DNA from 3 places in the Rhizobium sp. SYY.PMSO genome. Region 1 is predicted to be linked to each of the others. Evidence: riboswitches for the same ligand, from Rfam matches in the RefSeq annotation. Region 1 holds a riboswitch; each other region holds the start of a gene.
The links. A riboswitch is a leader RNA that binds a small molecule or an ion and turns the genes downstream of it on or off. The one in region 1 is predicted to bind cobalamin.
Positions count from the first base shown of each region.

Region 2: another riboswitch for cobalamin. It lies ahead of metE (5-methyltetrahydropteroyltriglutamate--homocysteine S-methyltransferase); the one in region 1 lies ahead of cobU (bifunctional adenosylcobinamide kinase/adenosylcobinamide-phosphate guanylyltransferase).
Region 3: another riboswitch for cobalamin. It lies ahead of fdhA (formaldehyde dehydrogenase, glutathione-independent); the one in region 1 lies ahead of cobU (bifunctional adenosylcobinamide kinase/adenosylcobinamide-phosphate guanylyltransferase).

Region 1 is NZ_CP177349.1:1,627,869-1,638,173, reverse strand. Features, by position in the region: gene ACJJVH_RS07925 (cobyric acid synthase) at 143-1,597, shown strand; gene ACJJVH_RS07920 (chloride channel protein) at 1,644-3,440, opposite strand; cobalamin riboswitch at 3,622-4,019, shown strand; gene cobU (bifunctional adenosylcobinamide kinase/adenosylcobinamide-phosphate guanylyltransferase) at 4,161-4,685, shown strand; gene cobW (cobalamin biosynthesis protein CobW) at 4,691-5,740, shown strand; gene cobN (cobaltochelatase subunit CobN) at 5,977-9,957, shown strand; gene ACJJVH_RS07900 (dimethylsulfonioproprionate lyase family protein) at 9,954-10,305, shown strand, end outside.
Region 2 is NZ_CP177351.1:420,918-431,222, reverse strand. Features, by position in the region: gene ACJJVH_RS28725 (acyl-CoA dehydrogenase) at 1-81, opposite strand, end outside; gene ACJJVH_RS28720 (LysR family transcriptional regulator) at 316-1,206, shown strand; partial or broken gene ACJJVH_RS28715 (alcohol dehydrogenase catalytic domain-containing protein) at 1,414-1,593, opposite strand; gene ACJJVH_RS28710 (amidohydrolase) at 1,634-2,815, opposite strand; gene ACJJVH_RS28705 (GntR family transcriptional regulator) at 3,321-4,019, shown strand; partial or broken gene ACJJVH_RS28700 (methylenetetrahydrofolate reductase) at 4,059-4,559, opposite strand; gene metE (5-methyltetrahydropteroyltriglutamate--homocysteine S-methyltransferase) at 4,719-7,052, opposite strand; cobalamin riboswitch at 7,152-7,367, opposite strand; gene ACJJVH_RS28690 (trans-sulfuration enzyme family protein) at 7,687-8,883, shown strand; gene ACJJVH_RS28685 (GNAT family N-acetyltransferase) at 9,112-9,672, shown strand; gene ACJJVH_RS28680 (sigma-70 family RNA polymerase sigma factor) at 9,838-10,305, shown strand, end outside.
Region 3 is NZ_CP177350.1:704,168-714,472, reverse strand. Features, by position in the region: partial or broken gene ACJJVH_RS21705 (M14 family metallopeptidase) at 1-450, shown strand, start outside; gene ACJJVH_RS21700 (LysR family transcriptional regulator) at 434-1,321, opposite strand; gene ACJJVH_RS21695 (YbfB/YjiJ family MFS transporter) at 1,426-2,664, shown strand; gene ACJJVH_RS21690 (glycoside hydrolase family 5 protein) at 2,766-4,031, shown strand; gene ACJJVH_RS21685 (glycosyltransferase) at 4,157-5,221, opposite strand; gene ACJJVH_RS21680 (inorganic diphosphatase) at 5,576-6,178, shown strand; gene ACJJVH_RS21675 (hypothetical protein) at 6,372-6,971, opposite strand; gene ACJJVH_RS21670 (hypothetical protein) at 7,241-7,414, shown strand; gene fdhA (formaldehyde dehydrogenase, glutathione-independent) at 7,477-8,667, opposite strand; cobalamin riboswitch at 8,892-9,096, opposite strand; gene ACJJVH_RS21660 (beta-galactosidase) at 9,231-10,305, opposite strand, start outside.

The DNA.
Region 1 (10,305 bases):
TCATCCGGTGTCGCAAATAGAGCATGATTGAAAGTGATGTATTTTTGTATCGTCACGGCCGTTTCCGGCGGTTGAAGATCGCGGCGAAATCAAGGCGAAGCTCCGCGTTTTCAGTGGCTGCAGCCTATCGAGGTGGTGGGGAATGACAAAGGCGATCATGCTGCAGGGGACCGGCTCCGATGTCGGAAAAACGGTATTGGTCGCCGGACTGTGCCGTCTGTTCGCCAACCGGGGCGTGCGCGTTCGTCCGTTCAAGCCGCAGAACATGTCCAACAATGCTGCCGTTGCCGAGGACGGGGGCGAGATTGGCCGGGCGCAATGGCTGCAGTCGCTGGCGGCGCGCGTGCCGTCGTCCGTGCATATGAACCCGGTGCTTTTGAAGCCGCAGTCGGAGACGGGTAGCCAGATTATCGTGCAGGGCAAGGTCTGGGGCCATGCCAAGGGACGGGATTATCAGGCACTCAAGCCGCAATTGCTCGGCGCGGTGCTGGAAAGCTTCGCCGCGATGCGCGCGGGAACCGATCTCGTCATCGTGGAGGGAGCTGGGTCCCCCGCCGAGATCAATCTGCGGCGGGGCGATATCGCCAATATGGGTTTTGCGACACGCGCCAACGTGCCCGTGGTGCTGGTCGGGGACATAGACCGCGGCGGCGTGATCGCGTCGCTGGTCGGCACCTATCATATCCTGCCGGAGGAAGACCGGCGGATGATCCGCGGCTACATCATCAACAAGTTTCGCGGCGATGTCTCGCTCTTCGGTGAGGGCATAGAGGCTGTCGGCGGCTTTACGGGCTGGCAGTGCCACGGCGTCGTGCCGTGGCTGAAGGCAGCGGCCCGCCTGCCGGCTGAGGATTCCGTCGTCCTGGAGCGGCTTGCGCGCGGCTCCACCGGTGCGTTGAAGGTTGCCGTGCCGGTGCTGTCGCGCATCGCCAATTTCGACGACCTAGATCCGTTGAGGGCGGAGCCCGACGTCGATCTCGTCTTCGTCCGGGCGGGCGAGCGCTTGCCGGCCGACGCAGGACTTGTGGTGCTGCCGGGCTCCAAGTCGACGATCGGTGATCTTCTCGATCTGCGCGGCCAGGGATGGGATCACGACATCGCCGCGCATGTGCGCAGGGGCGGCCGTGTCATCGGCATCTGCGGCGGCTACCAGATGCTCGGCCGCATGGTCCACGATCCACTCGGCATCGAGGGATCGCTCACCGAGACGCCCGGATTGGGTCTTCTGGACATCGAGACGGAGATGGCGCCGGAAAAGACGGTGCGCAACAGCCTTGCCGTATCGAAGGAATATGACGTGCCGCTCTCCGGCTACGAGATCCATCTCGGCGTGACGCGCGGCGCCGACTGCGAACGGCCCTCGACCGTCATCGACGGCCGCCCCGACGGAGCGGTGTCGCCGGACGGCCGCGTCATGGGCACATATCTGCACGGGCTGTTCGGCAGCGACGCCTATCGGGCAAGGCTGCTCGCAAGCTTTGGTCTGGCCGGCGAGCGCACGGACTACCGCGCCGGTGTCGACACGGCGCTGGACGACATCGCGGCCGAATTGGAAAGCGTGCTCGATCCGGCCTGGCTCGACAGCCTGGTCCGGTAAAGCGTGTCGACCAGGGATGCGCGGCGCTCTTGCGCAGCCGAGCCCTTCAGAGCTCGCCCGAGACTTCGCGGCGTCGACGGTCGAGTTCTTCGCTGTAGCGGCGCAGCGTATAGCTTTCCGTCAGCAGGCCGATCACCTTGCGCTCGATCAGGTCGTTGACCACGACGAGCGCTTCGCTTTTGGTCTGGTCGAACATGGCGGCGGCCTGCTTGGCGTTCATCTGCGGCTGCAGGAATTCATTGCGATGCCGGATGAAGTCGGAAAGTCCGTGTTCCTCGTCGTCCTTTTCCACGGGGCTCGCGTAGATGTCTGGCACGAGAACCATTCCGGAATATTTCTCGTTCTGATCGACCAGGATGACGCGCTGGGCCGAGCCGATCGGAAAGTTCCGGCGAAACTCCTCGATGCTCATGCCGACGCTTGCAGTGTGCACGTCGGGGCGCATCATGCGGGCGACGGTAAGGCTGCGGATCCAGCCGACGTCGTGGGCGCTGCGGATGCTTTCCCCGCGCAGATGGAAGCGCCATGTGGCGAAGGAGTAGCCGAAGGTCGTGCGGACCACGAGCGACGAGGTGATGACGGCCGCCAGCACCAGCGCCGTGATCGGAAAGTCGCCGGTGATTTCGAGCGCCAGGAACGTCATGGTCAGCGGGCCGCCGATGATGGCGACGGCCAGCGAACTCATGCCGACCACGGCATAGACGACCGGTGTCAGCGTGGCGTGATCGAGATACGGGGCGCAATAGGCGAAGATCTTGCCGAGCAGCGCGCCCATGAACAACGACGCGAAGAACAGGCCGCCCCTGAAGCCGGAGCCGATCGATACCGCGGAGGCCAGCGATTTCAGAATGAAGAGGCCGACCAGCGCCCCCAGCGTTGCATTTGTCGACAGGTTGAGATGCAGCGCGCCGTGACCCGCGGACAGAACCTGCGGCGAAATCAGCGCCAGCATCCCGACGACGAGGCCGCCCAGCGCGGGACGGAAGGCCGGTGCGATCGAACTCTTGCGTGCGAGCTCTTCGACCCAGGCGACGCCCTGCATGATCAGGATGCCGATGCCGGCACAGAAGGCGCCGAGCAGGACGGCCGGAAGATAGTCCGCCGGAACGATCGCGCCGAAATGATCGATGTCGATGGCGAAATCGTCGCCGGCGAGCAACCTTGCGATCATCGTCGATATCAGTGCCGAAACGACGACCGGCGTCAGGGTCAGGATGGAATAGCTGCCGATAATGAGCTCGAAGGCATAGAAGGCGCCGGTGAGCGGTGCGTTGAATGCGGCGGCAATGGCGCCGGCTGCGCCGCAGCCGACGAGCATGCGCAGGTCCGCCCGGCGCATCTGCATCTTGTAGCCGAACTTCGAGGCGATGCCGGCGGCAAGCTGCGTATAGCCTGCCTCGAGCCCGACCGAGGCGCCGAATCCGTTCGAAATCAGGTTTTGCACGGCGACCAGCATGCTGTCGGTGAGCGACATGCGGCCGCCATGCAGCGCGTTGGCTTCGATCGGGTCGACCATCGGCTTCTTGCGCGTGCGCGACAATATATAGAGCAGGATGCCGAGGATGATGCCGCCCGCTATGGGCGCTATCAGCAGCACGGATTTGTCGGGAATCGCCACCGCCGCCGAGCTCAGGCGTTCGTAGTCAGTGATGCCGTAGATGATGCTGTGGAGCTTGCGCGAGATGAAGCTCATCGTGGTCACGGCGCAACCGGAGGCTACCCCCACCAGCGCGCCGGCGAAAACAAGTCCCAATTCGCCACGGCGCAGCAATGCTCTGAACCGACCGAGGTCGAATAGGGCCGAGAAGACGCCGAGGCGGCGCGGTTGGAATTTCTGCAACATGGGAAACGGACGATACGTTTTTACTCGAATGTGAGGACTTATCCTCTATAAACTCCTAACATCAAAGAAATACGGCAAAAAAGCCGCCGATTTTGCAGGAATATTTTGCCTGTTTCGCAATCAGGACGATGGGCGTCGCATCCATGCCCTTGATTGACTTGAAGGAAGTGAAAGCCTAATCATTGCCGGCATAACGAATGGTTCCCGAGCGGCGATCTGCCGCATGGGATGAAAAGGGAATGTGAAGGGACGGACCCAATCCGGGCGTTCTCATCACAGCCGACCCCGCGACTGTAGAGCGGTCAGGGTCTTTCGTTCGGTTTGAATGGCATTCCGCCGGTGGTTCGCATGGGGCGAACGGGCGGGACGGCGTCAAGCCGGAAAAGCCACTGGCGGGGCATCATGATCAGCCGGGGCAGGACGCCTCTCATTCTACGAATCGTCCGCCTTTTCATGATGCATTGCCGGGAAGGCGAGGAAGATCCGCTGGCGCACGTCGGGGGCGACCGGTTTCGGTTCGCCCCCGTCGCGGCGCTTTATCCGCGAGCCAGGAGACCTGCCACGCGTGCCGGGCGCAGAGCCTGTTCCAGGAACGTGAGTTCCGCTGCCAGCACGGAGGTTGTCATGGCACAAGACGAGTTTTCGGCGGGGAGGCGCCTGTTTTTCGGTTTCAGCTCCGCGCTGCCGGCCTGCGCAGTTGCGCGGGAGCGGGAATAGCGCATGTCCTCTTTGACTTCCCGGGCTGTTTTCGTCCTCGGCGGGGCGCGTTCCGGCAAATCCGGATTCGCCGAATCCCTCATTTCGGATAGCGGTCTCGAACGCCATTATGTGGCGACCGGGCAGGCGTGGGACGATGAGATGCGCGAGCGCATCGCGCAGCACCGCGCCGACCGCGGCGAACTATGGCAGACGCATGAGGAGCCGCTGGATATCGTGTCGCGACTGACCGCGATCGATGCCGAAGGGCGCGCCGTGCTGGTGGACTGCCTGACGCTCTGGGTGACCAATCTGATGATGGCGGAACGGAATATGGCGGCGGAGTTTGCCGCCTTGACCGCCTTTCTGCCGACGGCGCGATCGCGGCTCGTTCTCGTATCCAACGAAGTCGGCCTCGGAATCGTGCCGGAAAATCGCATGGCGCGCGAGTTTCGCGATCATGCCGGCCGCCTGCACCAGATGGTCGCGGCGGCGAGTGCCGAAGTTTATTTTATCGCAGCGGGCTTGCCGCTGAAAATGAAGGGTTGATCCACATGAACCAGGAAAAGATTCCCGCCACCGTCATTACCGGCTTCCTGGGAGCCGGCAAGACGACGATGATCCGCAACCTCCTGCAGAATGCCGGCGGCAAGAAGATCGCGCTGATCATTAACGAGTTCGGCGATCTCGGCGTCGATGGCGACGTGCTCAAAGGCTGCGGCGCGGAGAACTGCACCGAGGACGATATCATCGAGCTGACCAACGGCTGCATCTGCTGCACCGTCGCCGACGATTTCATTCCGACCATGACGAAGCTTCTGGAGCGCGATGCCCGTCCGGATCATATCGTCATCGAAACGTCGGGCCTTGCGCTGCCGCAGCCGCTGGTCGCCGCCTTCAACTGGCCCGATATCCGCACGCACGTTACCGTCGATGGCGTCATCACCGTGGTCGACAGCGCGGCCGTTGCCGCCGGCCGCTTTGCCGACGATCACGACGCCGTGGAGGCTCGCCGCGTCGAGGACGATTCGCTCGACCATGAAAGCCCGATCGAGGAACTGTTCGAGGATCAGCTGACCTGCGCCGATCTGATCGTGCTCAACAAGACCGACCTGATCGATGTCGACGGTCTCGGCCGCGTCCGCGCCGAGGTCGCCTCACGTACCGCCCGCAAGCCGACGATCATCGAAGCGAAGAACGGCGATGTTCCTGCCGCCGTCCTGCTTGGCCTCGGCATCGGCACGGAAGGCGATATCGTCAATCGCAAGTCGCATCACGAGCTCGAGCATGAAGACGGCACGCCGCACGATCACGACGAATTCGACAGCTTCGTCGTCGAGCTCGGCCCGGTTGCCGACCCGGCAGCCTTCGTCGAGGCGCTGAAGGGCGTGATCGCGGAACACGATGTCCTGCGCCTCAAGGGCTTTGTCGACGTGCCCGGCAAGCCAATGCGCCTACAGGTGCAGGCCGTCGGCAGCCGCATCGACACCTATTTCGATCGTGCCTGGACGCCGGGCGAAGCACGGGCGACCCGGCTCGTGGTGATCGGCCTGCATGAGATGGACGAGACGATCGTGCGCAAGGCAATCGAGGCGCTGGTCTGATCGATGCTGAGCCTTTGCCGTGCGATACCCCCCTCTGTCGCTTTCGCGTCATCTCCCCCACAGGGGGGGAGATTGGGAGCTCGTGGCTTCATCGTCCTCAAACAACTCACCTCTGAAGTTTCAGGAGGTTTGGGGAATGGAGCGTGTAAGGCATTGCTTGGAATGATCTCCTCCCCTGCGGGGGAGATGTCACGACGTGACAGAGGGGGGTATGCAGCTGCGTACTCTGAGGTCCAATGCACCTCCTTCTAGCTCAAAAAGGAACGATCAGCGACGGCGAGGAGGCAATCGACCTTGGCCAGTCGCCCGGCGATATCCTCTTTCTGTCTGCCGCCGATACCGAGCTTGCGGCTGTTGCCGCAGCGCACGGCGAAGGCGGCCGTTCCCTTCGGCTTGCGAGCCTGATGAGCCTAAAGCATCCGATGTCCGTCGATACCTATATCGACAGGACGGCCCGGCATGCGAAGCTCATCATCGTGCGGGCGCTCGGAGGAGCGAGCTATTTTCACTATGCACTGGAGGCGCTGCATGCCTGTGCGGCGCGTCAGGGGGCCTTGATTGCGGTGTTGCCGGGCGACTCGAAGCCCGATCCCGGATTGACCCCGTTTTCCAATGTCGTTCTCGACGATCTCAATGCGCTGTGGTCCTATCTGATCGAAGGCGGCGAGGCGAATTCCAGTGCATTCCTTGCCTATGCCGAGGCGATGCTCTCAGGCGCCGAGAAGCCGATGCCTGCCGTGCCCCTGATGAAGGCCGGCATATGGTGGCCGGGACGGGGCGTGATCGGTGTCGAGGAATGGCGGAGAGTTTCCAAAGCTTCGATGGTAGCGGAGGAGGGATTCAATCCCCCAACGGTCGCGATTTCCTTTTATCGCGCGCTGGTTCAAAGCGGTGAGACGAAGCCTGTCGAAGCCGTGATAGAGGCTCTTGTCGCCGAGGGTATGCGGCCGCTGCCGGTCTTTGCCTATAGTCTGAAAGATGCCGTGTCCGTCGGTATCCTCGAAAGCGTCTTTACCGAGTTGAAACCGGGTGTGGTCATCAATACCACCGGCTTTGCCGTTTCGGCACCGGGCGCGGACCGCCAGCCGACGGTGCTCGAAACGGGTGAAGCCGTCGTTCTCCAAGCGATCTTTTCGGCTTCGTCGAAAGAGGCCTGGGAGGCGTCCTCTCAGGGCCTTTCGGCGCGCGATCTCGGCATGAACGTGGCGCTGCCCGAAGTCGACGGGCGCGTTCTCGCCCGCGCCGTGTCGTTCAAGGCCGCCGCCCGCTATGACGAGCGGGTCGAGGCCAATATCGTCGCCAGTGAACCCAATGGGGATCGCATGCGCTACACGGCGCGGCTGGCTGCCAACTGGGCGCGGCTGCGCAATACGCCGCCCGGCGATCGCCGCGTCGCGCTTGTCATGGCGAACTATCCCAATCGGGATGGGCGCCTCGGCAATGGCGTCGGGCTCGATACGCCTGCCGGCACGATCGAGGTGCTGAAGGCGATGCAGGGGGCCGGCTATGGGGTTTCCGATCTGCCGGCCGATGGCGATGCGCTGATGCGGCATCTGGCGGAAGGCCCGACAAATTCGAGTCATGATGGCCGCGTCGTTCGCGAAATGCTTTCCTTCAGCGATTACAAGCATTTCTTTTCGTCTCTTCCGACGCAGATTCAGGATGAGATGACGGGTCGCTGGGGCGATCCTGAGGCGGACCCTTACGCGTTGAACGATGCCTTTGCCTTGCCGTTCGCCCGGTTCGGCGATGTGCTCGTCGGCATCCAGCCGGCGCGCGGCTACAATATCGATCCGAAGGAGAGCTACCATTCTCCCGATCTCGTACCGCCGCACGGTTATCTCGCCTTCTATGCCTTCCTGCGCCGCTCCTTCGATGCGCATGCGGTCATTCACATGGGCAAGCACGGCAATCTCGAATGGCTGCCGGGCAAGGCGCTGGCGCTGTCGGAGAGCTGCTATCCCGAAGCGATCCTCGGGCCGCTGCCGAACCTCTATCCGTTCATCGTCAACGATCCCGGCGAAGGCACGCAAGCCAAGCGCCGTACGAGTGCTGTCATCATCGACCACCTGACGCCGCCTCTGACTCGCGCCGAGAGCTATGGTCCATTGAAGGACCTTGAGGCATTGGTGGATGAATATTACGAGGCGTCCGGCGGCGATCCGCGCCGCATCCGCCTGCTACGCAAGCAGATCCTCGATCTCGTCGCCGATATCGGGCTGGATCAGGACGCCGGCATCGCCAAGGGGGAAGGCGAAGACGAGGCATTGCGCAAGCTCGACGCCTATCTCTGCGACCTCAAGGAAATGCAAATCCGCGATGGCCTGCATATCTTCGGCGTTTCGCCTTCCGGAAGGCTGCTGACGGATTTGACGGTGGCGCTGGCTCGCGTGCCGCGCGGGCTGGGCGAGGGCGGCGATCAGAGCCTGCAGCGGGCGATTGCGCGGGATGCTTTTGAGGGTGCGGAGGGTGCGATACCCCCCTCTGTCGCTCTCGCGACATCTCCCCCACAAGTGGGGAGATCGTTAACCCATGGCGCTCGCTCGTATCAAACTGATGTCGAGGCCGTTGGAACTATTGGTGATGGATCGGGAGAGCGGAGCGGCATACTCCCTTCAATCTCCCCCCTTGCGGGGGAGATGTCAGCAACGCTGACAGAGGGAGGTATCTCTCCGAGCAAACCATTCGACCCGCTGGACTGCGACATGGCTGCGGAATGGATTGGCCCGCGCCCCTCTATCCTCCAGGAGGTTGCCGAGGCGCCCTGGCGCACGCAAGGCGATACGGTCGAACGCATCGAATTGCTGGCTGCACAATTGGTCTCGGGTGAAATAACTTGCCCCGAGGGCTGGGCACATACACGCATCGTTCTGGGCGAGATAGCCTCAAAGCTTCAGCCATCTATCCTCGCCTGCGGCGATGCCGAAATTTCGGCTCTGCTCAAGGGCCTAGATGGCCGTTTCGTGCCGCCCGGTCCTTCCGGCGCGCCGACGCGCGGCCGGCCGGATGTTCTGCCGACGGGGCGGAATTTCTACTCGGTCGACAGCCGCGCCGTACCGACGCCGGCAGCTTACGAGCTTGGCCGGAAATCGGCCGAATTGCTGATCCGCCGCTATGTTCAGGATCACGGCGAATGGCCCGTTTCCTTCGGCCTGACAGCCTGGGGCACGTCGAACATGAGAACGGGCGGCGACGATGTCGCGCAGGCGCTGGCGCTGATCGGCGTCAAGCCTATCTGGGACATGACCTCGCGCCGCGTCACCGGATACGAGATCATCCCGCCGGCCATGCTGCGGCGGCCGCGAGTCGATGTCACGCTGCGCATCTCGGGCTTTTTCCGCGATGCTTTTCCCGAACAGATCGCCTTGTTCGACAAGGCGATCCGGGCCGTCGGCATGCTCGAAGAGGATGAGACGGATAATCCGATTGCGGCGCGTATGCGCGGCGAGATAGAGCGGCTGGAAGCAGCCGGCCTCGATACGGTCTCCGCCAGCCGCAGGGCCGGATACCGCATCTTCGGCTCCAAGCCCGGCGCTTACGGCGCCGGTCTGCAGGCTCTCATCGACGAAAAAGGCTGGGAGCGGCGCGCGGATCTGGCCGAGGCCTATCTCGTCTGGGGCAGCTATGTCTATGGCGCCGGCGAGGAGGGCAGGGCCGAGCGCGGCGTCTTTGAGGAAAGATTGCGTTCGATCCAGGCGGTCGTGCAGAATCAGGACAATCGCGAACACGACCTGCTCGACAGCGACGACTACTATCAGTTCGAGGGCGGCATGGCGGCGGCGGCCGAGCAGCTTGGCGGCGCGCGGCCGTCGATCTATCACAACGACCATTCCAGACCGGAAAAGCCTGTTATCCGTTCCCTCGAAGAGGAGATCGGACGGGTCGTGCGCGGGCGCGTCGTCAATCCCAAGTGGATCGAGGGTGTCATGCGCCATGGCTATAAGGGCGCTTTCGAGATCGCTGCGACGGTGGATTATCTCTTCGCCTTTGCGGCGACGACAGGTGCGGTGCGCAATCATCATTTCGAGGCCGTCTACCAAGCCTTCGTCGTTGACCAGCGTGTGCGGGACTTCATGGCGGAAAAGAACCCGGCTGCGTTTCGGGATCTGCGGGAGCGCCTGCTGGAGGCGGTCGACCGCAAGCTCTGGACGCCGAGAAGCAATTCGGCGCGGTTCGATCTGGAAAGCCTGGAAACGGGCAAGGAGACGGCGGCATGAGTGCGGTCGGCGAGCTTCTGGCAGCCTTTCGTGATTATCTCCTGTCGCGCAGCGATCCGGGACTGCACCATTTCATTGAGGGCTTTCGCTGGCCGATGGAAGAGCGAGCGCTCGCGCCGCACGATCTGCCTGTCGTTCGGTATCTTCATGAGCCTCGTCGACCGGGCAATGGAGCGGAAAGCGCCTTGCTCCACAGGCTTTCAGATGCCGCGAATGTGCTGCATTGGGCCCAGACCTACAGCATCACCGATTTCGGCGCCGATTTCCTGCAACGGTATGGCTGGATCGAGCTGTTCGGCACGCGCGGACATTTCGCTAGCGAAGATATGGCCGGCGGCTTCCTGTTGC
Region 2 (10,305 bases), on a different replicon from region 1:
GGTCTGTTCCTCCAGATAGGCGGCCTCCACGCGGGGAAGCAGTTCCTCGCCGGCAAAGGCGGCAGCCGCATCGCGGATCATGCGCTCTTCGTCCGACAGCTGATCGTCGAGGAGGAAAGGATCATTCCAGGCAAAGGCGCTTGTGTCGCGCCTATGGCCATTCGAAGAAGCGATCTCGGCAGACAAGAAAACCTCCGTTGCGAGTGTAATATGCAAAAATACCGAACGTGTTGCTGCCTATTCACATAATGCTTGCCAGGGGCCTGAGATAACGCTATCTGCCCCTGACATCATGTATAAAATGCATAGGTTTCGATGCGCCCTCGTCGCTTCCTGCCCTCCGTCAGCCTGCTTTTCGCCTTCGAGGCCGTGTTGAAAACCGGCTCGACCGCCGCAGCGGCCCGCGAACTGAACCTGACGCAGAGCACCGTCAGCCGGCTCCTTCAAAATCTGGAGCAGCAGCTCGGCCGGCCGCTCTTCGAGCGCTACCGGCAAAAGCTCATTCCAACGCAGGCAGCTCTCGCCTACGGCAAGGATATCACGCGGGCGCTGGATCTCATTCAGCGGGCCAGCATGGAATTCACCACCAATCCCGGCGGCGGCACCCTTTCCCTTGCCATCCTGCCGGCCTTCGGCACGCGCTGGCTCGCTCCGCGGCTCGGAACGTTCCTGACCGCCCATCCGGGCATCACGGTCAACCTGGCAACCCGTCTCAAGCGCTTCAACTTCACAGCCGAAAGCTTCGATGCGGCGATCCATTTCGGCGCCGACGACTGGCGCGACGCCGGCCATATGAAACTCTTCGACGAACGGCTGACCGCCTGCATCGCACCGGAGGTTCTGGCAAGCCACCCCATTCGGCAGATCGAAGATGTTTCGGAGTTTCCGCTTCTTCAGCTTGAGACGCGTCCAAGCGCCTGGAAGATATGGTTTGAGGCACAAGGTGCGAGCGCACCCGCCGCGAAGGGGATGCTGTTCGACCAGTTCGCCACGATGACGCAGGCGGCCATCTCCGGATTGGGCATCGCTCTGCTGCCCGATTATCTCGCCGACGTCGAAGTGAGCGCCGGCCGTCTCATGCCCGTTTTGAAGCGCTCCGTCGCGGGCTCGGGCGCCTATTGGCTGGTGTGGCCGGCATCGCGCGCCGACTACCCTCCCCTCGAAGCCTTCCGCAGCTGGCTGAAGCGCGAGATGGTCGGGGAATAATCGCTTTCAGAGCGGGCCGCCAGAGCATGCCGGCAGCGGTCACGGATGGTTCATGCCCGGGTGGCGCCGGGAGCTCACGATGCGATGTGTCTCATTCTCGTCATCCAGTATTTCAGGTCTTCATCGCCCAGGCTGGCGACAATACGGGCGAATGTTCCCGCCGTCTCGTCCTGCCCGAGTTTGAAGCGCGCCGAAACCGACAAGATGCGGGCGATTGCCCTCGATCACCGAAAGATCGGAATGGCAAAGGCCCGCTGCCGCCATTTTCACCAGCACCTCGCCCGGACCCGGGCCTTCCAGGTCCAGGATTTGCACATCAAGCGGCCTGCTTTTGCCATAGGGACGGGCAAGCCCCATTTCGTCGAGAACGGCTGCCTTGATCTTCATGGGATATCCTTTGCGGTCGAATCGAGCGAGCTGCAACCGCTCAGCCAAGGATATTGCGCGCGACGCGCATGAAAATAGTCGCGCCGACTCCGATCAATACATCCGGAAAGTCATAATCGGGGCTATGAAGGGCCGGGCATTCGGTTCCAGCTCCGAGAAAGAGCATCGCGGTAGGACCTGTCGAGCGAAAACGGCCGAAATCCTCGGAAGCAAGCATCGGCAGCGTGCCGGGACCGTGGGGTATGCCTTCGTCTTCCACGGCTCGCCTCAAATGGTCGGTAGCCTCGGGGCTATTTTCGCAATGCGGGAAAATATCATGATAGTCGATCTGCACCGCGAGACCTTCCTCCGCTGCGATTTCCCGCGCGAGCGTTTCGACGGACGAAGACAGAGCCTCCATCCGCGCATCGATCAGCGTTCGCAGCGTTGCCCAGACTTCCGCCGATCCGGGCGCTACTCCGAATGTGGGTTCGCCAAGCGTGGCGTGCGTCACGGTGATCATCGCGAAGTCGCGGTTCAGGCCCTTCTCGTTCCTGATCCCAGCCTCCGACATCCGCGCGAGCCCAGGCATCAATCGCGTCATGGCCAGCATCGGAGATTTGCCGGAACCCGGTGTCGATGCATGGGCGGTTCTGCCGGTCAATCGGATACGGATTCCGCGCGATGCGCAATTGACGGGTCCATCCGTCAATGCCGCAAAACCCAGCGCATGGCCGGGCGAATTATGCAGGGAGAAAGACATGCTCGGCCGGACCTCGGCAAAAAGAGGATCTTCGAGAACGGCCAGGGCGCCGGCGCCCGTCTCCTCCGCCGGCTGAAACAGCAATATGACCTTGCCCCTGGCCGGTTGCTTGCGCGCAAGACCCCGCGCCAGCGCCGCAAGGATCGCCATGTGGCCGTCGTGTCCGCACATGTGCCCCTTGCCGGGAACGCGCGAGGCGTAAGGCGGCGAACCTGTTTCCGCTATGGGCAGTGCATCGAGCTCGCATCGGAAAAGGATCGTCGGCCCCGGTTCGTTTCCGGCAAAAACCGCCGCCACGCCGGTCTTGCCGAGCGCGGTCACCACCCGATCCGGGTTCAGGGATGCGAGAAATGACACGACACGCTGCGCGGTCTCATGTTCCTCCCCCGAAATTTCCGGATGACGGTGAAGTTCGTGGCGGAACTGGATGAGTTCCGCCATGTCCTGTTCGGTCAGGAACGAAACGCTCGTATCAAGCATCAAGACCAGTCTCCCTATCTAGCCTGCCGGGCACCATGGATCATGGTTGCCGCCCGTTCAGTATATGGTCAACGAAATTCGCGCCATGGGCAATCGCATCCAGCGCAAAGCGCGACATGGACATTGCGATCCATCACCGGGCCGGGTCCGCCGTACGATCCGCTTCATGCCGGCGCCGATATTGGCTCCGCTCGGCCATTCGCCGGTATCGTCCACCTCGTCGATCGCGTCGCGCTGCAAATTCGGGGCTGATTCCCGCAGGACCGCCCATGGCAGGCGCGGCCCGGAGGCGGCGGACGGTGTGGAAATTGTTCGTTCTTGCAGCTGGCTTTGAGGCAACCGCCCGCACGCTATCGACGCATTCCCTTGACGATGAAAATCTTGCATACAACATTCGGAACGCAATAGATTATGATACCACATGCCGCATCAGGGCTGGACAGACGTGGACGGAAAAGGTACGTCCAGAGCTAAATCATTATTTTCTAAAGGCTAGGGGATCGATATGGCGGCAGGCTCCGACCCAGTTTCGAGCACATCGGGCGCATTTGTCAGCGAGTCCGGCCCGATCGCCCGCGTGTCCCTTCACGACGCGATCGTCAATCGCCTGCGCGACATGATCATCGAGGGTGAGCTGCAGCCGGGTTCGCGCATTCATGAGACCCAGATGGGCCAGCGGCTCGGCGTCTCCCGCACGCCGTTGCGCGAGGCGATAAAATTCCTGGCAAGCGAGGGGCTCGTGGAGCTCGTGCCGACCCGAGGAGCCATTGTGCGCCAGTTCAACGCCAAGGACATCAAGGACATGTTGCTTGTGCTCAGAACCCTTGAGAGCCTTGCGGGACGCATCGCCTGCGAGCGTGCGACCGACGAGCAGATCGCGCATATCCGATCCCTGCATGACCAGATGCTTGCCTATTATCGCGAGCGCAAGCGCATGGAATATTACAAGCTGAACCAGAACATCCACTCGGCCATCGTGGCGCTTTCCGACAACGAGCCGCTGGCCTATACCCACGGCATGCTGCAGGGACGCCTGAAGCGGGTGCGCTTCGTCGGGCATCAGGGCGAAGAGAACTGGGCCAAGGCGGTCCGCGAGCATGAAGAGATGATCGAAGCTTTCGAAGCGCGGGATGCCGATCGCCTGTCGAAGATCATCGAACGGCATCTGGCGGCCGCCTGGGAACGGGTCGAGGCGTTCGTGTGAAGGCAATACGCCCGCGGAAGCGGGTCGTGGCCGCTTAAGCCCAGCTCGTGCATTGCCGGCATTTGCTTGGGGAATATTTTCGATCGAAGCGGAAACCAGCGGCGAGCGGTTCATCGTATAGAGATGAAACTCGTGGATGCCGCGGCGCATCAGATCCCGGATCTGCTCGGCGGCGACATCGGCTGCAACCTTGGCCCGCTCCTCGGTATTGTCGTCCAGTCCCTCGAAACGCGCATCGAGCCAGCCGGCCGCCAGGAACTCGTCGATCATCCGGTGCGTGTCCTCGCGCGTCGCGCCGACACAGGTCAGATGCGACGCGGTCGTGAACGGCGTCTCATGGATCACCCGCCGCACGGCCGACAGCGTCGGCGCCTTGGTCGAGCCGCCTGCCCCATAGGTCACGGAGACGAACTCGGGCTCCCAGCCGCTCAGATCCGCAACCGTGTTCCACAATTGCTGCTCGGCCTCTTCCGACTTCGGCGGAAAGAACTCGAAGGAGATGCGCAGATCGCCGTTACGGCTTTCGGATCTCGAAGTCATGTCAAATTCCTCCATCACGAACAAGGAGAGGCTGGCAGCATTGACGGGATCGACTTGGGAGCCGGTCGGCAGCGTCGCTCGCAGAAGCCGCAACTTCCAAAGCGGATTGCCGGTTAACAAGATGGATGGTCCGGCGATTGGCCGGACCATCAGATCGCTTTACTGAGCGGCCTTGCGCAACTCGGCTGCAGCCTGCACCATATTGACGAGTGCCGGCCGGACCTCGTCCCACTTGCGGGTCTTCAGTCCGCAATCGGGATTGACCCAGAGCTGCCGGTCCTGCAGCCGCTGGCGTGCCAGCGACAAGAGCTCGGTCATCTCGCCGACTTCGGGGACACGCGGCGAATGGATGTCGTAGACACCTGGGCCGATTTCGTTCGGATACTTGAAGTTCCTGAAGGCATCGAGCAGTTCCATCTTCGACCGGGAAGTCTCGATGGAAATAACGTCGGCATCCATCGCAGCGATGGCGTCGATGATCTGATTGAACTCGGAGTAGCACATATGCGTGTGAATCTGGGTCTTATCGTCGACGCCGCTCGAGCAAATGCGGAAGCTTTCAACCGCCCAATCGAGATAGGTTTTCCAATCCTTGTGGCGAAGCGGAAGGCCTTCGCGAAGGGCCGCTTCATCGATCTGGATCATCTTGGCGCCCGCGGCTTCGAGATCGTTGACCTCGTCGCGGATGGCCAGCGCGATCTGCCGGCACGTCTCGCTGCGCGGAATATCGTCACGCACGAACGACCAGTTGAGAATCGTGACGGGACCGGTGAGCATGCCTTTGACGGGCTTGTCCGTGAGCGACTGCGAATACTGCCACCAGCGGACCGTCATCGGGTTCGGCCTGGAAACGTCGCCGAAGATGATCGGCGGACGGACATAGCGAGAGCCATAGCTCTGCACCCAGGCATGCTGGGTGAAGGCGAAGCCCGAGAGCTGCTCGCCGAAATACTGCACCATGTCGTTGCGCTCGAACTCGCCATGAACCAGCACGTCGAGGCCGATTTCCTCCTGCCAGCGAATGGTTGCCTCCGTTTCCTTGCGCAGGAAAGCTTCGTAGTCGACATAGCTCAGCGTACCCTTGGCATGCGCCGAACGGACCTTGCGAACCTCCGGCGTCTGAGGGAAGGAGCCGATCGTCGTCGTCGGGAAGAGCGGTAGCCTGATCGCTTCCGCCTGTGCTGCGCGCCGCACCGCAAACGCGCTTTTGCGCTGCCTCATGCCCGCATCGATGCCGGCGATGCGACCCCGCACCAGCGGATCGGTAACTTTCGGGGAAGAGGCGCGTGCGGCGATGGCTCTGGAGGCCGCGTCGACTTCGGCAGCGACGGCAGCCTTGCCCTCGGAAAGACCGCGACCCAGAATGGAGAGCTCCGAGAGCTTCTGCGTCGCGAATGCCAGCCAGCTCTTCAACTCGGCATCGAGCGCCGTCTCAAGCTCGAGATCGATCGGCACATGGAGCAGCGAGCACGAGGTCGCCACTTCCACTCCGCCGCCGCCGCGGGCAGCCACGACCGGCTGAAGGCGGTTGAGGATCGAGGCAAGGTCGGCCCGCCAGATGTTGCGTCCGTCGATAACGCCGAGCGACAGGACCTGATCCTTGCGAACGGCCTTCAAGACATCGTCGAGCTGCTCCGGAGCCCGCAGCAGATCGACATGCAGACCGGCGACCGGCAGGGCGGCAACGGCGGCAAGATTATCTGCCAGGCCGCCGAAATAGGTCGCCAGCATGATCTTCAGTTCCGGCACGGCCTGCGTCAGGGTCTTGTAGGTGACGGAAAGCGCGTGACGCTCGCCCTCGGTCAGGTCGAGGACGGAGATCGGCTCATCGATCTGCACCCAGTCGGCACCCGCAGCGGCGAGACGGCGCAGCAGCTCTTCATAGACCGGCAGCAGTTTCGGCAGCAGATCCAGCGGCTTGAAGATTGCCGAGCGCGCCTTGGCGAGCTTCAGGAAGGTAACAGGCCCCAGCACGACCGGGCGGGTGTGAATGCCCAGCGCCCTGGCTTCCAGGAAATGGTCGAGGGGCTTCTGCGAGGTCAGCGTGAATTCCTGCTCCTCGGAAACTTCGGGCACCATGTAGTGGTAGTTCGTGTCGAACCACTTGGTCATTTCGAGCGCCGGCACGCCGTGACCATGATGCGTATGGCCGCAATCGGCATGACCGTCGCCCTGGCTGCCGCGCGCCATGGCGAAGTAGGTTGACAGCAGGACGTCGCCGCCCGTCCAGCCGTAGACGGACGGGATGGCACCTACCATCACGGCCGTATCGAGCACATGGTCGTAGAAGGAGAAATCGTTGGAAGGGATGCGCGTGATCCCGCAGTCGCGCTGGAGAGACCAGTTTTCAGCCCGAAGCTTCCTGGCCGTCTCAAGTAATTCGGATTCTGCGATCTTGCCGGACCAGAAGCCTTCAAGCGCGAATTTCAGCTCGCGATGCCGGCCGATTCTCGGAAAGCCGAGCGATGCTACTGCAATGTTGTTCTGTGACACTGTCATACCCCATTGGTTTGAGGGGGCATGGGTAAAGCGGACGCGTGCAAATACGGTCCTTTCGGAACCGTCGCAGCAACCACCGGGACACCCCGCCCGTGGACGTTATCTTGTCCTGGCAGGTCTCCTGGCTCACGGGTTATCGCCTTTGTCCGTCTTCCCAAGGCTGGTCGCCTCAGTGACGTCGTGGACAGCGGCTCGCCGTTTACAGTTGCGGGGGCAGCCCCGGAATAACCGATTTCTCGGCTCACCGGATTCCCTCTTAGCTCCAAGGCAGACAAGCTGCCCCAGAGAACCATGACACGCGGATTCTTACCAACGGAGCGCCAAAGTCAAGTGGCATAAATAAATCTTTATATATTTATGTCAGGAATATTTTCTTATCCATCATCGATATCGCGATGGAGATTGGCTTTTCAAGCACGGTACATTTACCCGGGTCCTTCAGGAGCATCTACGGCAAGACCCCGACGCAGGTTCGCATCTCCGCCTCGCCGTCCCAGTTCATGCATGGATAATTCGGCTTGCTCATGAACTTGTAAGAAGTCAGTGTCATTTCGGTCTTCCGGGACATGATTGTCGTTATTGGCCGCGATTCAGGCTGCAGCCGTTCGGCAAAATCGAAAGGAATAATGTGGCAAACGAGCTTAATCGCAATCAGGCGGCCTTCGCGACCCGCGCCGTCCATGTCGGGCAGGAACCCGATCCCTTGACCGGCGCCGTCATTCCCCCCGTCTATCATGCAACGACCTTCGTTCAGGACGGCATCGGCCGCAGCAAAGGGTTCGACTATTCCCGCAGCGGCAACCCGACACGCAACATGCTGGAGCTTTGCCTCGCAGATCTCGAAGGTGCGGAGACCGCTCACGTCTTCCCGAGCGGCCTCTCGGCCGCGGCGACATTGCTTGAGGCTTTGCCGGCCGGCTCCTCGATCCTGGCGCATCACGACCTCTACGGCGGCGTCTACCGGCTGCTGGCAGACGTCAGGCCGGTGACGGCGGGCCACAGGATAAATTTCGTCGATTTCTCGGACATCGACGCCCTGAAGCAGGCAGTCGCGGCGCATCGGCCGAGCCTGCTCTGGTTCGAAACGCCGTCCAACCCGACGCTGCGTATCGTGGACCTGTCCGCCGTTGCCCGGATCGGCAACGAGGTGAATGCAATCACCGTCTGCGACAGCACGTTTTCCTCGCCCGCGGGCCAGCGTCCGATCGAGCACGGTATCCATGTCGTCGTGCACTCGGCAACGAAGATGCTCAACGGCCACTCCGATCTTCTGGGCGGTGTCGTCGCTGTTTCCGCCACCGCGCCGGCAGGGCTTGCCGAGCGGATAAAGTATCTGCAGAACGCTCTCGGCGCGGTGATGTCGCCGACGGACTGCGCCCTGCTTCACCGCTCACTGAAGACGCTGGAAATCCGCAGCGCGCGGCAATCCGCCTCGGCCCTGTCGCTCGCCACCAGCCTGCAGCGGCGAGCCGATGAATTGCGTCTCGACCGGGTCGTGTATCCCGGTTTGGAAAGCCATCCGCAGCATGCGCTGGCAGCCCGGCAGATGTTCAACTTCGGCTGCGTCATTTCCATCGAGCTCGCGGGCGATATCGTCCGCGTGGAACGCGTGCTGACGGCAACCCGCTATTTCCGCTTCGCCGTCAGCCTCGGAAGCGTCGAGAGCCTCATCCAGCACCCGGCATCGCTGACACATGCAGCCGTTCCGGAAGACCGAAGGTCCGCAACCGGAATCGGCCCGCAGCTCATCCGGCTTTCCATCGGCCTCGAAGACCCGGTCGATCTCGAGCAGGATTTGGTGCAGGCGCTCAAGATCCAATCCTAGGCAAATTTGCGGATGTCGGCCGCCTTCGCCTTTTCCGATTTGGCGTCTTCAAAAAAGCGGTCGACGGCTCCGAAGCGCCTCGATGCCGGCGGCTGAATGGCACCGCCGATCAAAAGAGCGCAATGATTTTCCGTCCGGAATTGCGTGAAAACAAAGAGATAGAGCGATTCCGTGAAATGCGGAACCGCTCATCCAGCCTGAATTCCCCATCTGAACGGGTTGAGGAGCATGGAATTTCAGTTTCAAAATCTTCGAGACGAATCCGCCCGTGGAACAGATGTTGCCTCTGAAATCCGGGAGTTCTGTCTTAAGATCATCAAGGATTTCTATGGCATTGATTATACGAAGGAGTGGCACGCCGATCTCGATTCCCTTTTGCTCGATGGCGACGGCAACTGGTTCTCTCGGGAAAACCGTGGCTCGTTCTATCATGTCCGCGACGGTTCCGGGGCGATCATAGCGACCGGAGGCGTCTACGACCTGAAGCGTAAACCTTCGACAGGCCAAAGGATCGCCAAGCGCTATAGCGATGACGCGGAAATTTGCCAGATCGTTCGGGTCTATCTCGATCCGGATTTTCGAGGAGCAGGCCTGGGCTCTCAAATCGCAACCCGTCTGGAGCGGGATGCCTTGAGCTTGGAATATGACGTCGCTTATCTGCATGCCGATGCCCAAGCGCCAAAGGCACTGAGCTTCTGGAAAAAGTGCGGCTACAGCGACTTCGGCAGTTTTTCCTATCCCTCCAAGACCGGCATGGATACGAGCGTCGACTTTGAAAAGCTCTTGTAGCCGGCAGGTTGCCGAAAGCCGCCGAGCCCCATCTGGGCGTGACGCGCATGTCATCGCCCGTCCGAAACCGCCAGAAACTGGATTATAATAATCCACTATTGCCAGCCCGACCTGCGCATACTATTGCTGTCGCGACGCGGACGAGGCGTCGCTCGGGACCTCTTCATGACAGACCACAACGATGAACTGTTGGCGATCTTTTCTGGTCATGAGACCCAACTGCGCCGCTATCTGCGCTCGAAAACGAAATCCCGCGAAGACGTCGACGATCTGTTTCAGGAAGCCTGGATCAAGCTCGCCAGGAACGGCGCGGCAGCCATTGCGGCTCCTATCCCCTATCTCATGCGCATTGCACGCACCCTTGCGCTCGATCACGGCAGAGCGGAGAGCCGCCGGCTCGGGAAGCGCGAGGTGGCCGATCTGCTGGAGGTTGCCGACCAGCGAGCGGGGCCGGAAAAGACCGCCCAGGATCGCGATCAGCTTCGTTGCCTGATGGAAATCATCAACGAACTTCCGGCGCGCCAAAGGCAGATGTTGACCGCCAGCCGGCTGCAGCAGCGCCCCCATGCCGAAATCGCCAAGGAATTCGACCTTTCGGTCCGTACCGTCGAACTGGAAATCCGCAAGGCTTGC
Region 3 (10,305 bases), on a different replicon from region 1:
GGCGCGCAGCTGCACGTCAATCTGCACGGCTACCCGGCCCATGAATGGACACGCCCGCTTTCCGGCTATGTTCCCCGCAATTTCGCCATGTGGACGCTGCCGAAGGGCTTCTTCCTGATCGCCCGCTATCACGCCGGCTGGGCAACGCAGGCGGAACAGCTTCTGGACAAGGTCACGAAGCACCTCGGCACCATTCCGGGGCTTCTGGGCTACAACGACCGCCAGATCGCGCTCTATGAAATCCATGCCGGCGAAACGGGCTTCCGCATCATCAACGGCTTTCCCTGCCTCGCCGATATCGACGATCGCCATACGGTGCCGATGACATTGATTACCGAATATCCGGACGAAACCATCTACGGCGAGGCGTTTGTCGCCGGTCATACGGCCCAGATGGAAACCGTGCTTTCGGCATACCGCGCCTGGCAGGAGATCATGGCGTCGAGTTAAGCGCAACCGGCTTCGGCCGCGCCATATCGAGAAGTGCAGCCATGGCGCTGGACGTGTAGGCATCCGAACGGCGTACGAAGAGCGTTTCGACAAGGGAACGCTCGGGCGGGAGCCGGTGGATCGCCACCCTGCCCTCCCCATGGGCGGCGGCAACCACACCTTGCGGCAGAAGGGTGATACCGACGCCGGCCGATACGCAGCTGACGATCGCATCGAGGGAACCGAATTCCAGCGGCTTCGACGTAACGATGCCCATGTCGGCGAGAAGCGACTCCAGCCGCTGCCGATAGGAACATCCGATCTGGAAGACAATGCTCTTCAAATCGGCGATACCGGCCAGATCTTCCATTGCACCGACAGCGGGCGACGTAACGAGAACGAGCTCCTCCCGAAAGATCACCTCATGGTCGAGATCGGGATGGCTGACGGGACCCGCCACGAATGCGCCCTCGACCCGGCATGCGACGACATCGTCGATCAGCCTGCGGGTCGTGCCTGTCGTGACGACGAGGCGCACCTGAGGGTAAGTCTTGGCAAATCGTCCCAACAGCGGCGACAGCCGCAGCGCCGTTGTCGTCTCCAGGCTGCCGATCGCAAGCGTCCCGGCCGGAGACCCCTCGTCCTGCGCGGCTATGCGCGCATCGGCCAGGAGTTTGGCAATGCGGCCGACGAACGGCAGGATGCGCTGCCCGGCCGGCGTGATCGACACGCCCCTCGCATGCCGCTGAAACAGGCTGACGCCCAGTTCCTCTTCGAGTGCCCGGATACGTGCCGTCACATTCGATTGAACCGTATGCAGCTCCTGCGCTGCCCGGCTCATGCTCCCATGCCGCGAGACGGCCTCGAAAACCCTGAGATCGGATGCGTCCATAGTCGACATATCTCCTTTAGAGATAGCTACTCTCATAATAATTCATTTTTTATGATATAGCTTGCGGCCTATTCTCTCAAGCACCGCCCTTTGAGAGAATTGCGATGACCGACGCAGCGCCCCGTGAAATCGACCGGAACCATCATGGCAGCCAGACGGCATGGCGCGCGATCCTCTCGGCGTTCTGCGCCTGCCTGATCGGGATCGGGCTTGCCCGGTTCGCCTATACCCCGCTTCTGCCGGCTATCGTCGATGCGCATTGGTTCGAAGCCTCCGCTGCCGCCTATCTCGGCGCGGCCAACCTTTCCGGCTATCTGGCCGGCGCCTTGCTCGGGCGACCGGTCGCTGCGCGCATCTCCACCGTCCTCGCCCTTCGCATCATGATGCTGGCCGCAACCGCGGCATTCTTCGCCTGCGCTTTCCCGATCGGCTTTCCATGGTTCTTCGCGTGGCGTTTCGCGGCCGGCCTTGCCGGCGGCGCCTTGATGGTATTGGCAGCGCCGACCGTCCTGCCGCTGGTTCCGCCGCTCCGCCGGGGCCTTGCCAGCGGCGTAATCTTCATGGGCATCGGCGCCGGCGTTGCACTGTCGGGCACGCTGGTTCCCCTGCTGCTTCAACAAGGGCTACGCCAAACCTGGCTTGGCCTCGGCATCCTGTCGCTGCTGCTGACGGCCATGGCCTGGACCGGGTGGCCACATGACAATGCAAGCCGTTCGGCACCGGCGCGGCATGCCGCGCACGCGCCGAAACGCTGGACGCTGCGCGCACTCTATGTCGAATACGCGCTGAACGCCGCCGGCTGGGTGCCTCACATGATCTTCCTCGTGGATTTCGTCGCGCACGGATTGGGAAGCGGCCTGCGGGTCGGTGCGGAATACTGGGTATTGTTCGGCCTTGGCGCAACGATCGGCCCGATCCTTGCCGGTCATCTTGCGGACCGCACCGGCTTTGCCGCCGCGCTGCGCTTTGCATTTCTCCTCGAGGCTGCCGCCGTCGCCATTCCCGCTTTCGGCCTCGGGCAAGCCTGGCTCATCGTCTCGAGCCTGATCGTCGGCGCATTCGTGACCGGTACGGTTCCCCTGATGCTCGGCAGGATCGCGGAACTGCTGCCGCACCATCCGGCGCAACAGAAAACAGCCTGGAGCCTGGCGACCGTATTCTTTGCGCTGTTCCAGGCAGCCGCCGCCTATGGATTGTCCTTCGTCTTTGCCCGAACCGGCGGAAACTACTACATGCTCTTCTTCATCGGCGCCGGCGCCATGGTCCTCGCCTTGGCGATCGATCTCTGCGTCGCCGCATTCGTCCGCGCTCCACGCGAACTCCCTGAGGTTCGCGACGCGTAAAGGCGAAAGGATCATGCCGGCAAAAATTGCAGCGCGCGATTTCAGGCGCCTACGCAGCATCATGCCCACATGGCGACAAAGTTTCGGGCGACTGGAAATGCATGAGGCACTTTCCGCTGTTGCTCGCCAGCCTGTCCGTCGCCTGCCTGACCTCATTCGGGCTGCCGGCGCATGCGGAGGGATTTGTCCGCGCCGATCACCAGCAGATCGTCGATGGCAGCGGTAATCCGCTGATCCTGCGCGGCCTTGGCCTCGGAGGCTGGATGGTGCAGGAAGGTTACATGATGGGCCTTTCCAACCTGAAGGCACAGCACGTCATTCGCCACCGCATTTCCGAGATCGTCGGCAAGAAGAGGGCCGACCGGTTCTATCGGTCCTGGCGGGACAATGCCGTAACGAAGGCCGATATCGACGCGATGGCCGGATGGGGCTTCAACAGCGTGCGCCTGCCGATGCACTGGAAGCTGTTCATCAAGGACAGACGCGACAGGAATGGTTCAGGGGATATCGTCTGGAACGAGGAAGGCTTCCGGCGGATCGATGCATTGATCGGCTGGCTGAAAGCCAATCACATGCTGCTGATCCTCGATCTGCATGCAGCGCCCGGCGGCCAGGGGCACGATATCGCCATCTCCGACCGCGATCCGAACGAGCCTTCGCTCTGGGATAGCAAAAAGGACCAGGCCACGATGATCGCGCTCTGGAGCGAGATCGCACGTCGTTACAGGAATGAGACCACCATCGCCGGTTATGATCTGCTCAACGAGCCGAATTGGGGCTTTCAGGACGAGAAGGACAAGGGCGGATGCCGTGAAACCGGAAACCGGCCGCTGCGCGATATCTATCAGCGCACCATCCGCGCCGTGCGCGCCATCGACACCAAACACATGCTGATTATCGAAGGCAATTGCTGGGGCAACAATTATGCCGGCGTGCTGCCGATCGAGGACCGCAACACGACGCTCAGCTTTCACAAATACTGGACGCCGACGACACAGGAATCGATCGAGCCCTTTCTAAAGCTGCGCGAGCAATATGACATGCCGCTATGGAACGGCGAATCCGGCGAGAACAACAACGATTGGTATGCCCGCGCTGTGGCGCTGCAGGAAAGAAACGGCATCGGCTGGTCATGGTGGCCATTGAAGAAGATGGGGCCCGGCAATCCGCTCGAAATCAAGGCGAATGCCCGCTACCGGCGCCTGACCGCCTATCTTCGCGGCGAGGGCAGGAAACCTTCGGCCAGGGATGCCTTCGCGGGGTTGATGCAATTCGCCGCCGATAGCCGTTTCGCGCGGAACATCCATCATCGAGCCGTGATTGACGCATTGCTGCGCGCGCCGCACAAATCCGGCACATCCGAATAGAGCGCTTCGGCTTTCTTCGAATCGCGAAAACGCTCTATCCTTTTATTGCTGCGCAATTCCGAACGGAAAACCGCTGCGCATGTTTCCTGGATCCGGCAATCCTTGGATAAATTCCCTGCGACGCGCTAACCCATCGCATGGCGGATGGTTTTCGACAGGCGCAGCAGAAGCCGGGGCCTCGACGAGGCAACGAGCTTCCAGGATAAGACCGCCTTCGCCATTCGGCGAGGAAGAACGCCGACGGAAAGAAACCAGGCCGCCAGCATCGCGCGACGTCTTGCGGATGCATTCATCTCCAGGCTGGCGACCGCTCCGGCGGCGGCAAGGGAGAGCCTGGAATCGCTGGAGACCGGATGCCGTTCCCTGTCGATGCAAAGCGACGCCAGGCGCTCCTCCAAATGCACGGGATCGTGCAGACCGGCATCGCCGGGCACGTCCAGCCCGATCTCGGTTGCCTGATCCGACAAAGCCTCCAGCCGCCGGAAATCATGCTGTATGCGCCAGCGCGCGCGCTGACCGAGTTTCTTGGCGAAGACGGAATGATTGGCGCCATGAATGCGGTAGGCACCAAGGCAATCATCGATGGACGTCACCTCGCCATAGAGGGGCGCCACCGTGGCAAGATATCCATCGGCGCCCTGCCGAAACTCCTGCTCGGGAACGGGCATGACCTTGTCCAGTACCGAGCGCCTGAACGCCAGACCGCTCGTCACCGTCGTCTGGTAGCGACCCTTTCGCAGCAATTGGGGGGTGACATCGCCGGAATCGAACGGCAATTCCTCCGGCGGAAAGACGTCCCTTACATGCATGTCTTCATCGACGATGTGCAGCCGGAACTGAACCTGTGCCGTGTTCTCTTCCCACGCGTCGACAACCTCCGAAACAGCATTCGGATAGAGATAATCATCCGCATCGAGAAACAGCACGATCTTGCCGCGACTGGCGGCAAAGCCTGTGTTGAACGCGGCGGCATGCCCGCCATTCACCTCTCGCAGGCATGTCTTTATGCGCGACCCATAGGAGGCAACGACGTCGGCGGTTGCATCCGTCGATGCATCGTCGACAACGATGACTTCGGCGTCGCCGTAGCTTTGCTCCAGTGCGCTGTCGATGCTGCGCTTCAGGAAGTGTGCGTAGTTGTAGTTTGCAATAACGATGGAAACCGGAATACGGTCTTGAATGGAATACATCGCATTGAACCTCGCAGATATGCTTTGGTCGCGGCGAACCTTCTCATCAGGTCCTTGTGATTGAACTCGCTGCCGACAGGAGTGCGTTGCAACGCACGAGATAGCGCATCGAAAATAGTCGGGCAGCGGCTGCATGGATCATGCCGATCCGTCTTACCCTACCGAGCCTCGTCAGTTTTATGGCTTTTGAATGACCGGCTCCCATGATGTGAATGCCGGCCTTCATCGCTCCCGATGATGATCTCCCTCTGCGGGAAAGCCCGGCCATTCCCTGTGCATTCATCGATATATGTCACAAGCCCGTAACACCCCTTGATTAGGGCGATATTGTTCAACCTTGACGCGGGGGCGTGTATGAAAAAGCTTATTTCCATCGTTGCACTGACGATCCTGTCCGGCACCGTTGCCTCGGCTGCCGACTATGTATCCTATATCGACTATCCTCAGCCGAAGGACGAAAGCCGGGAATTCTACACCGCTATCGAGATCCCGGCCGGCAGCTTCACCAAATATGAGATCGACGCCAAGACCGGTCATATCGTCGTCGACCGGTTCCAGTCGATGCCGGTCGCCTATCCGGCGAACTATGGTTCCATCACCAGTTCGCTCGGCGGTGACGGCGATCCGCTCGACGCCATCGTCTATACGCGCGAACCGATCGTTCCGGGCGCTATCGTTCGCGTGCGGGCAATCGGCGTGCTGAAGATGATCGATGGCGGCGAAGTCGACGACAAGATCGTCGCAGTACCGACGACGAAGATCGACCCGACCTACGACAGCATCAGGGAAATCTCCGATCTTCCCAAGGTCGAGCAGGACCGTCTGCAGGCGTTCTTCCGCGTCTACAAGCAGCTTCCCGATGCCCGCAAGATCGTCGAGGTCGGCGGTTTCGAGAGTGCGGAAAAAGCCCGGAGCGAAGTTGCCTCCGCCATCAAGGCGTATAGCGAGAAAAAGTGAGATCGACCGAAAGGAGCGGCAAATGCCGCTCCGATCCGTTCGCTTCAGCGTAGCTGACGCCGAATTCGCGTCTCACCGTATCCGGTTTGCTTCGCCGCGACCTGGGCACTGCCAAAAACAGGTTTGGTGAAGCGACCCTTGCAACCATTCAGCAATGAGGAAATGAAGCCCGCCGAAGCGGGCTTCATCGTATTTACTCAGCTGCGTCTGCAGCCTTCGGCTTGCGGGTGCGCTTCGGCTTTGCCGCTTCTGCGGCTGCCGGCGCCGGAGTTGCTGCGGGAGCAGCCTTTGCCCGGGTGGCCTTCGGCGCAGCCTTGCCGCCTGCAGACTTGGCCGCGGTGGACTTGGCTGCTGCCGGCTTCGCTGCTGCAGGCTTGGCTTTCGCCTTGCTCTTCGAGCTAACTGTATCGTCTCCGGTCTTCGCCGCATTCAGAAGCGCGACACGACGCCGGCGGTTCTGCTCGAGAGCCTGCTGAAAGCCGACATCATTCTCAGCATGATAGGCGAGATCGTCGAGAAACTCTGCCACATCCTTGACAGCTTCGACGACGACATAGCTCAACCCATGACCGGCATTGACGGAGTCACGACCGACGGTGACGCCAAAGCCGCCGGGGACGCGCTGGAACCAGGTGGAGCGCCACTTCTTGAAGCCGGCTGCATCGCGCTCATACTCTTCCAGATATGCTTTCTGTTCGGCTACTCTTGCACGAAAGGTATCGACGACATTCCGTGCACCAGCCTTCGGCTTATCGGCCTTCTTCGAAGACCACTTATCAAGAAAGTTTGCCATTTGTCTTTTCTCTTCAGGTTAGCGTTCCTTGCCAGGCCGCCGTTGCTCAGGAAGCGATGACGGAGCTCCTCCATAGGGATGCCCGTATAAATGTAAAGGATAGATGTATAATGGCAACACCATCCGTTATTATCTGTAATAATTCGTCTTCCCGGCCGTACCGTAGCCGCTCCGGGATGCCATGGGAATGTAAATTTGTGGTTCAAATCATGAGGAAGGGCAGCGCCGTCTGCTGAACCGAGAAACCTTATTTCCGATCAGGATCTCGAATGTCGACGGACAACTGCCTCCACGGATATCTGCTTGCGATCAGCGACGGCACTGCCGGAATCTGCATGATCGGTGCTACTGATCTGACTTCGGCATCTGCATTTGCCGCCTCTTTGTTGTCCGGCAAACTCATCGCTGTTTGCCCAAACGATACCGGGAGCGAAGATATGTAATTCCGCTCCCGGTCTATGCTCACCTCAACGTCGATCTGCGATCGCGTGAGGTTCGTTTCTCCCTATGCTGCCTTCAACAGATCGCCATGCGGGTCGAGAACGAACTTCGTTGCCGCACCTTGATCGAAGCTTTCATAGCCTTGCGCCGCATCTTCGAGTGAAATGATCCTGGCGTTGACGATGTCAGCGATCGGTAGCCTGTCATGCAGGATAGCCTGCATCAGTTGCCGGTTGTACTTCAAAACCGGTGTCTGCCCGGTATGGAAGGATTGCGCCTTCGCCCAGCCGAGACCGAAGCGCAGAGACAGGCTGCCATGCTGGGCCGCGGCATCCGCTGCGCCCGGATCTTCCGTCACGTACAATCCGGGTATGCCGATCGACCCTGCTGCGCGGGTGATCTCCATCATCTGATTAAGCACGATTGCCGGCTGCTCGCCGCCGGAATGACCGCGCGCCTCGAAACCCACGGCATCGATTGCGCTGTCCACCTCGTTGGTGCCGACAACCTGCGCAATCATGTCGCCGAGACGATCGCTCTTGGAAAGATCGATAGGTTCGAAACCGACTTTGGCTGCATGCGCGAGGCGGTCCTTGTTGAAGTCGCCGATCATGACGACGGCAGCGCCCAGGATGCGGGCGGAGGCGGCAGCCGCCAGGCCGACCGGGCCGGCACCTGCGACATAGACGGTGGACCCCACGCCGACTCCCGCGCGGACCGCACCGTGAAAGCCGGTCGGCAGAATATCCGACAGCATGGTGAGATCGCGGATCTTGGCCATGGCCTTGTCGCGGTCGGGAAACTTCAGCAGGTTGAAATCCGCGTAGGGCACCGTGACGTAGCGCGCCTGACCGCCGATCCATCCGCCCATGTCGACATAGCCATAGGCGCCGCCGGCCCGCGACGGATTCACCGTAAGGCAGACGCCCGTGTCCTGCGATTTGCAGCAGCGGCAGCGACCGCAGGCGACGTTGAACGGAACCGAGACGATATCGCCGACATCGAGCATCTCGACGTCGATGCCCTTTTCGATGACCTGTCCGGTTATCTCATGCCCGAGCACGAGACCCGGCATGGCGGTCGTGCGGCCGCGCACCATATGCTGGTCGGAGCCGCAGATATTCGTGGAAATCACTTTCAGGATTACGCCATGCTCGATGCGGCGGCCATCCGGCGCCTCCAGTTTCGGATCGTCGATATCGCGAACCTCGACCTTGCCGGGTCGCATATAGACGACGCCTCTGTTCCCTGTCATGCCATCTCCTCCTTGATAGTACGCTTGATCATCGTCGCCCGGAATCCCGGGCATCTTCGGATCGGCCCGCTCCTCAACGGGCTGAACAGCAGCGAAATCAGTCCCGCGCCCGCAACTTCGGCGGCGGCCGGGCCGGCGCATGCATGACTGTTACGAAAGCTGCGAGATTGGAACCGGACCGCTTCAAGATGCCCGCATTCGCCTCCCGATCACCCGCCGTGATCAATCAAGCCTGCCGTCAAGGCTGGTTTCCGGGCTTCGGACCTGTCCGTTCGGACGCTCCCGACCACCTTCCCGGCAATTTTGCCAGTGGCATCGGTCGACAGCATTCGGTCCGCTACCGTTGCGGGGGCAGCACCGGCCTGCGACCGGTTTCCCAATTATCCCTCGGCACGATTTGCCAATGGCACCTTGAACACGGTCAGAAGATCATGCCCGGCGCCATGGCGCGCACAGGAAAACGACATCGGCGCCCTACAGGACGACATCGGACGTTTTGTCGATATTACCATAAGAATACCGTCGCACCGCGAACGGCAGGACGAGCCTGCCGTCGAGGCGCGTCACTCGGCCGTAGCGCCCTTGTCCCCATCGAGCCAGACGGCCACGCCGACAGGCGCAAGCTCACGGTTGCCGATGAGAAATTTGGCATCCCGCGCCGCGGGTACGGCCGCCACCGCGCTTCCATAGTTGAATGCGAAGTGCAGCCTTCCGCGCCGCGCAAGGCGAAGATCGCCGAGATCAGGCAGGCCGTTCACGCCAGCCCAGGCAAACGTGTCGCCCATCAGCTTCAGCAGGAATTCGTCGCGCGGCAGCGTGGCACAATAGCGCGCGACATCGTTGCCGATGACGGCGGGCGAACCCGGCCGATAGTCTCCCTGGAACGTCGCCAGCACCGTTTCCGTGGTCCGGACCGTTTCCCGCCATGTGGAGGTCTCGTGGCTCGAATTGCCATAGAGAACAGTCTCGGACTGGAACGGCGGCAAGGACTCGACGCGCGTGACGCGGAAATCCAGGAGGTCGCCAAGCACGCCCGGCGGCAGATCGGCGGGAATGTGCATATCGCGGGTCTTGCTGCCGCTGCGAGGCCCGAACAGCGCCTTGGCGCCGGAAGCCTTGAGGCGCGCAATGAAATCCGGTTCCGGGATGACGAGATCCGGCGCCAGTATCAGCTTGTATCCTTCCAGATCGGAATGCTGGCCGATGACATCGATATCCACGCCGAGACGCGAGACGGCGGAATACCAGTCGAGCGCGATGGCGGAGGCGGCATAGTCGCGGCCCTGCGGCAACGCGCGGGTGGCAAAGCGCGATTCGTAATCGAGCAGCAACGCAACGTCAGCCCTGCCGCGCGCCTCGCCCTTCGGCAACAGCTTCATCTCGGCAATGACCTGCGCGACTTCCCGGTAGCCCTGATCCTCGTCGCTGTTCGGCAGGAGAAGACCGGCGTGGAATTGCTCCTGCGCGAACGGCGCCTGCCGCCAGCGGAAATAGGACACCATGTCGATGCCGTGGGCATAGGCGAGCCACGTCCACAAGCGCACCATGCCATCGGCCGGAGACTGGTTGTGCGAGGCCCAGTTCACCGGCCCCGGCTGCTGCTCCATGACCCAGGCGCGGCCGCGGCCGACTGCCCGG